One region of the Thermoanaerobacterium sp. CMT5567-10 genome, then DNA from elsewhere that is predicted to be linked to it. Evidence: predicted binding sites of a transcription regulator. Region 1 holds the regulator's gene; the other holds the start of a gene.
The links. Region 1 encodes ArgR, which controls arginine synthesis, uptake and breakdown. Its sites were predicted from a motif close to ANTGNATAAANATACA; they were not measured.
Positions count from the first base shown of each region.

Region 1 (4,838 bases):
TGAGTTTGCTGAAAAAAACCCTGATAAATTTCATTCAGCAGCTCCATTTAATATTATTACAGGTGAGTTTAGGAAGAAAAATTATGATACATATTCTGATGTATTTGGTAAAACTTTAACAGATTTGGCTACGAAAAATGATAAGATTGTAGCGATAACCGCTGCAATGCCTGACGGTACGGGATTAAGCTATTTTGCTAAAAAATTTCCCAATAGATTTTATGATGTAGGAATTGCAGAGCAACATGCAGCCACATTCGCAGCAGGTATGGCCATCAATGGTTATAAGCCATATTTTGCTGTATATTCAACGTTTTTGCAAAGAGCATTTGACCAAGTAATACATGATATATGTATACAAAATTTGCCTGTAGTTTTGGCGATAGATAGAGCAGGTCTTGTTGGAGAAGATGGTGAAACACATCAAGGTGTGTTTGATGTTTCATTTCTAAGGATGATACCGAACATGACTATTATGGCCCCTAAAGATGCCAATGAATTTGTTGAAATGATTAAATTATCAAGTATGATGCAGGGACCTTGTGCAATAAGGTATCCAAAAGGAAATGCAGGTGACTATGATGCAAAAAGAAAAGTGAGTTTTAAAATAGGCAAAGCTGAAGTTATACAGGAAGGTAGTAATGTGGCTATTTTTGCACTTGGTAGGATGGTTAACGTTGCAATAGATGCTATAGATAAACTTCAAAAAAATTCTGTAAATCCATATCTAGTAAATTTAAGATTTGCAAAGCCCCTTGATGTTGAGACGATATTGAAGATTTCAGAAAAAGTTGATTATATATTTACTGTTGAAGATAATGTAATAGTAGGCGGAGTAGGTAGTGCCATATTAGAACTTTTAAGCGATAACAATATTTATAAAAAGTTCTATAGATTTGGTTTTCCAGACAAATTTATTGAGCATGGCGATGTGGGTAGTCTATTTAAAAAGTATGGATTAGATAGTGATTCTCTGGCAGAAAAAATTATTGAATTGGTGATATCATGAAAGGGAAAGAAAGAGCAGATATATTATTAGTAAGTAAAGGCTTTTTTACATCTCGAGAAAAGGCTAAGGCTTCAATTATGGCAGGAGAAATATTTGCAGATGGCAAAAGGGTAGATAAGGCTGGAGATTTGATTAGTGTTAATTCAAAACTGGAAGTAAAAGGTAAACCCAACCCTTATGTTAGTCGTGGAGGCTTAAAACTTGAGAAAGCGATAAAATATTTTAAAATTGATGTAAAAGATAAAATCGCAATGGATGTTGGAGCATCTACTGGTGGGTTTACAGATTGTTTATTAAAAAATGGAGCTAAAAAGGTATATGCTATTGATGTTGGATATGGTCAGCTAGACTGGAACTTAAGAAATGATAAACGTGTTATAAACATGGAAAGAACTAATATACGTTATCTTAATGATTTACCTGATGTTGTCGATATAGTGACTATAGATGTGTCTTTTATATCACTTGCAATTGTAATACCATCAGTTAAGAAATTTTTAAAAGACGGTGGTGAATTGATATCCCTCATTAAACCTCAATTTGAAGCAGGGAGAGAAAAAGTTGGTAAAAATGGTGTTGTTAAGGATAAAAATGTCCATATAGAAGTTATAAAAAAAGTTATAGATGTATTAGAAAGACTATCGTTTGGTATACATGGAATTACTTTTTCTCCTATAAAAGGCCCAGAGGGAAATATTGAGTATTTAATTTATGCAAAAAATAATGATACTAATTTCATTGAAATTGATGTTGAAAAATTAGTAGAAATGTCGCATGATGTACTTAATAAAAATAAAAAGTTATAAAAAGAAGGATATTTAAAAGTTTTGTAGAATTATGAATTTAAGTTTTTAAATATGTGGTGATGGAATGAAAAATATTTGTGTTATACCTAATGTACACAAAGACAAAAACTTAAGGATGACCCAAAATCTTGTCAGTTGGATTATTGAACATGGTAATAATCCCGTTTTAAATGAAGTTATTGCATCGAAAATTGGTTATGACGAATATGGAAAAAATACTTCAGAAATTTTTGAAATCAGTGATTTCATTGTAGCTTTGGGTGGCGATGGTACGATTTTAAACGTTGCCAGACAATGTGCATCATTTTCGACTCCAATTCTCGGCGTTAATTTAGGGCATCTGGGATTTTTAGCAGAGGTTGACAATGAAAATATATATGAAGCTGTGGAAAAGATAATCAAAGGTGAATTTTCAATTGATAAAAGGATGATGTTGGAAGCAAGTGTTGTTAAAGATAATATGGAGGTAGTTAATTTTATTGCTTTAAATGATATTGTTGTAACTAGGGGTTCTTTTTCGAGGATGGTAAAATTAAAAGTATTTGTAAATGAACAATATGTCAATACTTATTTGGCTGACGGAATTATTATATCCAGCCCAACAGGTTCGACTGCGTATTCTTTATCTGCAGGAGGACCTATTGTGTATCCAAACCTAGAATTGTTTGTCATAACGCCAATATGTCCTCATACATTGCATTCGCGCTCAATAATTGTATCAGAAAAAGATAGAATAAAGCTTGTAATAGTGGGAGAGAATCAAGATGTAATGATAACAACCGATGGACAGCAAGGTTATAAACTAGACAGTGGTGATAATATTTATATAAGAAAGAGTAATAAATATACTAATTTGATACGACTTAAAAACACAAATTTTTTCGATTTATTGCGTAGCAAATTATCAGAAAGAAATATTAACACATGACGAGGAGTGTTAGAATGATGAAATTAGCTAGACACGCAAAAATTCTTGAGATAATAAGCAAAAATGAAATTGAAACTCAGGAAGAGCTGGCTGATGCTCTTCAAAAAGAAGGGATAAAAGTAACTCAAGCGACAGTATCCCGTGATATTAAAGAATTGAGGCTTATAAAAGTATTGAGCGCTGATGGTAAAAAATATAAGTATGCATCTATGAAAAATCCGGATAATAAAGTTACTGACAAATTAGTTGCACTTTTGTCTGGAATTGTAAGCATAGATTATGCCGGAAACACAATAGTCATTAAGACACTTTCCGGCACGGCACCTGCGGCTGCGGAAGCATTGGATACATTAAACTGGAATGAAGTTGTGGGAACACTTGCTGGTGACAATACCATATTTATGTTAGTAAGATCGGAAGATTCCGTAAAAGAAATTATTGATAGAATTAATGAGTTAATTAAATGAATAGTTTTTGAGGGGGATTATGATGATCCTTGCACTGAGCATAAAAAATATAGCGCTAATTGAAGAAGCTGAGATAAAATTTGAAGATGGTTTAAACATACTTACTGGAGAAACAGGTGCCGGTAAATCTATTGTTATTGATTCAATGATGCTTTTGCTAGGTGGAAGGGCAAATAAAGACATAATACGGAATGGTACTCAAAAGGCGACTGTGGAAGGTATATTTTTAATAAATTCCCACAGGGACTTAATACATAACATTCTTGATGAAGCTGGTATCGAATATGAGGAAGATGATACTCTGATAATAAGTAGAGATATAACTGAAAATGGAAGAAATTATTGCAGAGTTAATGGCAGAATTGTTCCATTATCTATTTTGAATAAACTTGGAACGTATTTAGTAGACATTTTAGGGCAGCATGAGCACCAGTTTCTTCTTGATAACAGTAAACATATGGCGATATTAGATAATTTTCAAGATAAAAATTTTTTTAAGACAAAAAATATTATTAAGGATTTGCTGGGGAAATATAATTCTTTAAATAATAAATTAAAAGAATTTAATTTGGATGATAAAGAAAAAATATCAAGAATAGATCTTCTAAAATATCAAATAAATGAAATTGAATCAGCTAACATCAAACCAGAAGAAGAGGATGATTTGATTGAAAAGCGCAATATATTGATAAACTCTGAAAAACTATTTAATTATATGAATGAGTCGTATAATTTACTTTACAAAGGTATAGAAGATAATACTTCTATCATTGATAATCTTAGTACTGTTTTAAAAAATTTAGATACTTCATCACGAATAGACAAAAAGCTTGAGAAGTTGAAAGATATGATTGAAAGTATTTTATATACATTGGAAGATTGTTCTTTACAAATAAGAGATTATGTAGAAAATATTGACTTTAATGCAGAAAATTTAAATGAAATAGAAAAAAGATTAGATTTGTTAAATAATCTTAAAAGAAAATATGGACGAACGATAGAAGAAATAATTAAATATAAAGAGGAAAAAAATAATGAATTGTTAAAATTGTTAGATGCGGAGAAAGAAATTAATAAAATAAATGAAGAAAAAGAAAAAATAATGGCTAAGATAAAGGAATTGTCTGATGAATTACATCTGAAAAGAAAAAATGTGGCAGATTTTCTAGAAAAGAAAGTCAGTACTGTATTAAGTGAGCTGAATATGCCTAATACAATATTCAAAGTTGATATCAGAAAGAAAGATGTACCAAACGAAAATGGAATGGACGATGTAGAATTTTTGATTTCAACTAACATTGGAGAACCATTAAAACCACTTGAAAAGATAGCATCTGGTGGTGAGTTATCTAGGATAATGCTGGCTCTTAAAACAATTTTAGCAGATTTTGATGGTATTTCAACGTTGATATTTGACGAAGTTGATACGGGAATTAGTGGTAAAGCGGCACAGGCAGTTGCAGAGAAAATGGCTTTAATATCAAGAAATCATCAAGTTATATGCGTTACACATTTGCCTCAAATAACATCTATGGCTGATGCACATTATAAAATTACAAAAGAAGTTAATAAAGATAAAACATATATAAAAATTGAAAAGCTTAATTACGAAGGAAAAATAAAAGAAT
Region 1 covers NZ_CP130558.2:197,535-202,372, reverse strand. Annotated here, with positions in the region: gene dxs (1-deoxy-D-xylulose-5-phosphate synthase) at 1-1,009, shown strand, start outside; gene Q2T46_RS01085 (TlyA family RNA methyltransferase) at 1,006-1,815, shown strand; gene Q2T46_RS01080 (NAD(+)/NADH kinase) at 1,880-2,743, shown strand; gene Q2T46_RS01075 (arginine repressor) at 2,758-3,210, shown strand; gene recN (DNA repair protein RecN) at 3,233-4,838, shown strand, end outside.

Region 2 (4,838 bases), 1.2 Mb from region 1:
CCATTTTCTTTATATTACAATCTATCATGGCATTGCCGCCATACTTTATCACGACAGTAGCACCGGAAAACTTTTTAATATAGGGTAGGGCTTCTATCAATATTTCAGCTTTAGCGATTTCATCGCCGTATTTTTGCCTCTTTATCATGTCCTGTAGCTCCCGTTTATCTTCACATAATCGTAGCTTAAATCGCAGCCCCACGCTAAAGCATCATATTTTCCGGCATTTAGATCTATAATAATCGAAATTTCTTTTTCGCTTAAAATCTCTTTCGCTTTGTCTTCACTAAATGGAACATAACCTCCATATTCACAAACTTTTATGTGTCCTTTATTGCTTTTCAAATATATATCAACGGTAGCTGGCGAAAAATCGGCTCCTGAGTATCCTACAGCCGCAATGATCCTTCCCCAGTTGGCATCTTCACCAAATATAGCTGTCTTAACCAAATTTGAGTTGACAACAGACTTGGCAGCTAGAATTGCATCATCTTCCGTAGGGGCATTGACTACACTTACTTCCATGAACTTAGTAGCACCTTCGCCATCTTTGGCTATTTGCTTTGCCAAATACTTGTTTACATATAAAAGCGCGTTGTAAAAAACCTCGTACTCATGTGTATTTTCCTCTATTGTAGGATTGCCTGCCATACCATTCGCCATTATTATGACAGTATCATTTGTGCTCATATCTCCATCGACAGATATCATGTTGTAAGATCTCTTTACAGTGTCTTTCAATGCTTTATTTAAAGCACTTTTCGATACATCAGCATCCGTAGTGATAAAAGACAGCATAGTAGCCATATTGGGAGAAATCATGCCAGAACCTTTAGCAATTCCACCTATCTTAACTTCAACACCTTTTATATTGAACTTTACAGCCACTTCTTTGGCAAACGTATCTGTGGTAAGAATCGCTTCTGCAGCTTCTTTTCCACCATCTCTTGATAGACTTTGAACAGCCAACTCTATTCCTTTAACAATTTTATCCATAGGAAGCGTCACACCAATAACACCTGTTGAGCAGACAAGCACATCGTCTTTATCTATGTTAAGCTTCTCTGCTGCCATAAAAGCCATAGATGAGGCATCTTCATATCCTTTTTTCCCCGTACAGGCATTAGCATTGCCACTATTTGCGACTATTGCTTGCGCTTCACCATTTTTTATTTTCTCCATGTCTAAAATTACTGGCGCCGCTTTCACCTTATTAGTTGTAAATGCTGCTGCAGCATTCGCCTTTTTCTCAGAGTATATTATGGCAAAATCTTTTTTCGCTTTTTTTATGCCTGCAAATACACCTGATGCTAAAAAGCCTTTAGGAGATGTGACATTTCCTTCAATTACCTCAAAATCCTCCATTATCAAATCCTCCTCAGCTTATCTTTATGGGAAAACTGGCACCATTTTTAACCCTTTATTCTCATCGATGCCAAACATTATATTCATGTTTTGAACAGCCTGCCCAGATGCACCTTTTACCAAATTATCAATGACAGACATTATTATCAATGTATTAGAATGTTTATCACACTCAAGTCCTATGTGACAAAAGTTTGATCCATATACGCTTTTTGTAGATGGGTATTCACCAATATCCAATATTTTCACAAAGTATTCATCTTTATAAAACTCACTGTATATTTCGTGAATACTTTCTATTGAAATATCTTTTTTCAATTTACAGTACATGGTACTTAAAATTCCTCTTGTCATTGGCGTCAAATGTGGTGTAAAAACGACATTTGTATCTTGGCAATTCAAATTTGAAAGCTCTTGCTCTATTTCAGGTATGTGCCTGTGTTTTGCTACATTGTAAGGTTTTATGCTTTCATTACACTCTGCGTACATATTGCCTTGCTTTGGACTATGACCTGCACCAGATACGCCAGATTTAGAATCAATTATTATATGACTTTCTATTATTCCGCCTTTTAAAGCAGGTGCCAATCCCAGAATGACAGATGTAGGATAACATCCCGGATTTCCCACAACCATCGCATTTTTAATCTCATGTCTGTGAATCTCTGGAAGCCCATAAACTCTACTTACACTGTCGTAATCATCGCTATCTGCCCCATACCACTTTTTGTAAATCTTAAAATCATCAAATCTAAAATCCGCACCAAGGTCAATAAGTTTCACTCCACTTTTGCATAATTTTTCAGCTATATTCATTGCATATCCAGATGGAAGTGCTGTAAATACCACATCGCAATTTTCAACAATGTCATCAATATTAAGTTCCTGAAGCTCTACTTTACAAAATCCTTTTAAAGAAGGATACACATCTTCAATTTTTTTGCCATTGAAGTTTTGAGATGATAAGTACTTTATCTGGACATCTTCGTGATTTGATAAGATTCGAATGAGTTCTACACCTGTATAGCCTGTAGCTCCTAATATGCCAACCCTCACCATTGAGTTCCACCTCTAACATTTATATATATTAATTTTGATTTATATTTATGCATTAAACATTAAAAAAATAATGTGAAATTATGTATAAATAGTATTTGATTTTTATATTTATTCGTCGTTTTTATTATTATATCACCTTCTGAAATTTTTTCAAGTATTTTTCGCAAAAAAAATAGTTAAATTTTCATCCATTTATAGTAAAATATAAATATAAAGGCTAAAACTTTTTAGGAGGTTTAATCATGGGAAAGAAAATAATCGGAATCGTACTTATATTGCTTGGACTTATATACCTTAACGACAACCTTGGCTTTTTATCAAGATACGGAATAACATTAGATATGTCTACTCTATGGCCTCTTTTTATATTGATACCAGGAATAATGATGGAAGTAAGCTACTTAAAGCAAAGAAAAAATCCTGAAATCTTAGTTCCAGGCGGAATACTTACATCAATGGGCATCATTTTTTACTTTGACATCTTTACAAACTGGATTTACTCTGAATACACATGGCCTCTATACATTCTATCTGTTGCAATAGGTCTTCTTCAGCTTTACATTGTAAACAGAGATTTTGTGCTAATGGGCTTAGTCATGGTCATAACTGCCGCTGTAATATTAAGTTATGTGTCCATTTTGTACAACCAATTTTCCATCGTTTGGCTAAATCCAAACTTGATAATCTCAATCATGATAATCTTATTGGGACTTGCTTTAGTCATAAGGAGCCGGAGAAAGTAGTAGTAAAAAAGACTGAAATAAATTCAACCTTCTTAATCCGGATCAAGATAAGACAACTTTGTATATATTTTTATAGCTGTAAAAATATATAACGTTCGAGTTTGTAGCATCAAAAATCAATTAAGGTTATATGAAAATAATTCAACATATAATGCAAGAATTACTGCTTGTCGTAGAAAAAATAATCGAATTATTGAATGGTAAATTTACCAATCCAGAATTTGAAGAATCGGAACTAAAAAACTTTTTAATTCTTTTGGGAGAGAAATCTGCACAGAAGTACTTCATAAACTTGATCGAAGCATATATGAAGACAAATATCAAAAGAAATATTAAGTGATAATTCAAAAAGATTGTCAAAAGATAGTAACAATAACATTTCGAGATATAACATAAAGAAACAGAGAAATAGCATATCTTATAAACAAAATGAAATGAATTTCAAGGATTATGAAACGAAAGTTATGAAATAAAAAGTCATGGTAAACGCCATGACAAATACATCAACTAGACAGAGTTCCGCTCCATCCCTTGTCTATCTAGTCTATTTTTTATTTTTAATATAATAAATGTCGGGTTTTTTATAATTTACATATACAGTTAAGGATTTCCCTTTTTTATCAACACCTTTTATTATCCAGTAAACGGGGCAAGGAGATTTTTCCATAAGTTTTGGATCATCGAAAAATTTGTCCAGATCAACTTCTAAATTTTTAAGCTCTTCTGATTTTACTTTAGTAATTTCCGCTTTTTCTTTAGCTACTTTCAAAGCCTCTTTATCTGATATTCCACCTACCACATCTCCTTGTTTTTCTAGATTTGAACATCCTGTGAGAGCCAATATAAGTAACATGGTTATTATCCATTTTTTTGATATCATAAATATCACCTTTTTATGGAATAAATATATGTGCATATTTGAAAGTCCCATCAAATGCAATATACACATCTGTAGGAGTTTCACTCCATGTATCATGTACTATTACATATTCTTCTGTTATTTCTCCAAGTTCTGTTACGTATTCATATCCAACACATGCCATTGTATGATTTTCATAAGTTGGATGTCCTATTACCGATAATAATAGGGGTCTTGAATTATTTATTTCATTCCTTACATCATAATAGCTAGGAGGATTTAAATCATAACCATCAAAATTTGTATATCCTTTTGATTTTATATATTGAATAGTACCAGACATAATAAATAAAACATTAGTAGAACCATTACTATCTGTTCCCATATTCATTGCCAATTTTTCTATTACTTGATTAGTAGTTTCATTAATAACAAGGTTAGGATATCCATGAGCATCCCAATAATAAATCAAGTTAGCTGCTGATGTAGGAGCACAGCCTTTATACCAAGTCAAATCTGGAACACCACTTATTTTCTTCGTAGTTATTGTTCCACTATTCATTGGATTAAAATCAAATAATTTGTTCCATGTTTTCACATTATTAACATCTAAGTTAATATCTGAGGAGTTTATTGTACTTTGATTTATGTCTTTATAAATAATTTTTTTATAATTTCTAATATCAAATAATTCTTCCTCTTGATCATAATTGTTTCTATTTATAATAAATTTTATCATATATGTATTAGGGAAAAAATATACATAAGTCGTTTTTTTGAGTGTTTCATTTCTTTGAAGATTTTGTTTTATC
Region 2 covers NZ_CP130558.2:1,411,335-1,416,172, forward strand. Annotated here, with positions in the region: gene argB (acetylglutamate kinase) at 1-148, opposite strand, end outside; gene argJ (bifunctional ornithine acetyltransferase/N-acetylglutamate synthase) at 145-1,365, opposite strand; gene argC (N-acetyl-gamma-glutamyl-phosphate reductase) at 1,390-2,424, opposite strand; gene Q2T46_RS07355 (LiaF transmembrane domain-containing protein) at 2,667-3,167, shown strand; partial or broken gene Q2T46_RS07360 (ISLre2 family transposase) at 3,298-3,500, shown strand; gene Q2T46_RS07365 (hypothetical protein) at 3,712-4,047, opposite strand; gene Q2T46_RS07370 (C39 family peptidase) at 4,061-4,838, opposite strand, start outside.
Region 2: the regulator ArgR is predicted to act here: its motif matches at 2,463-2,478, upstream of argC (N-acetyl-gamma-glutamyl-phosphate reductase).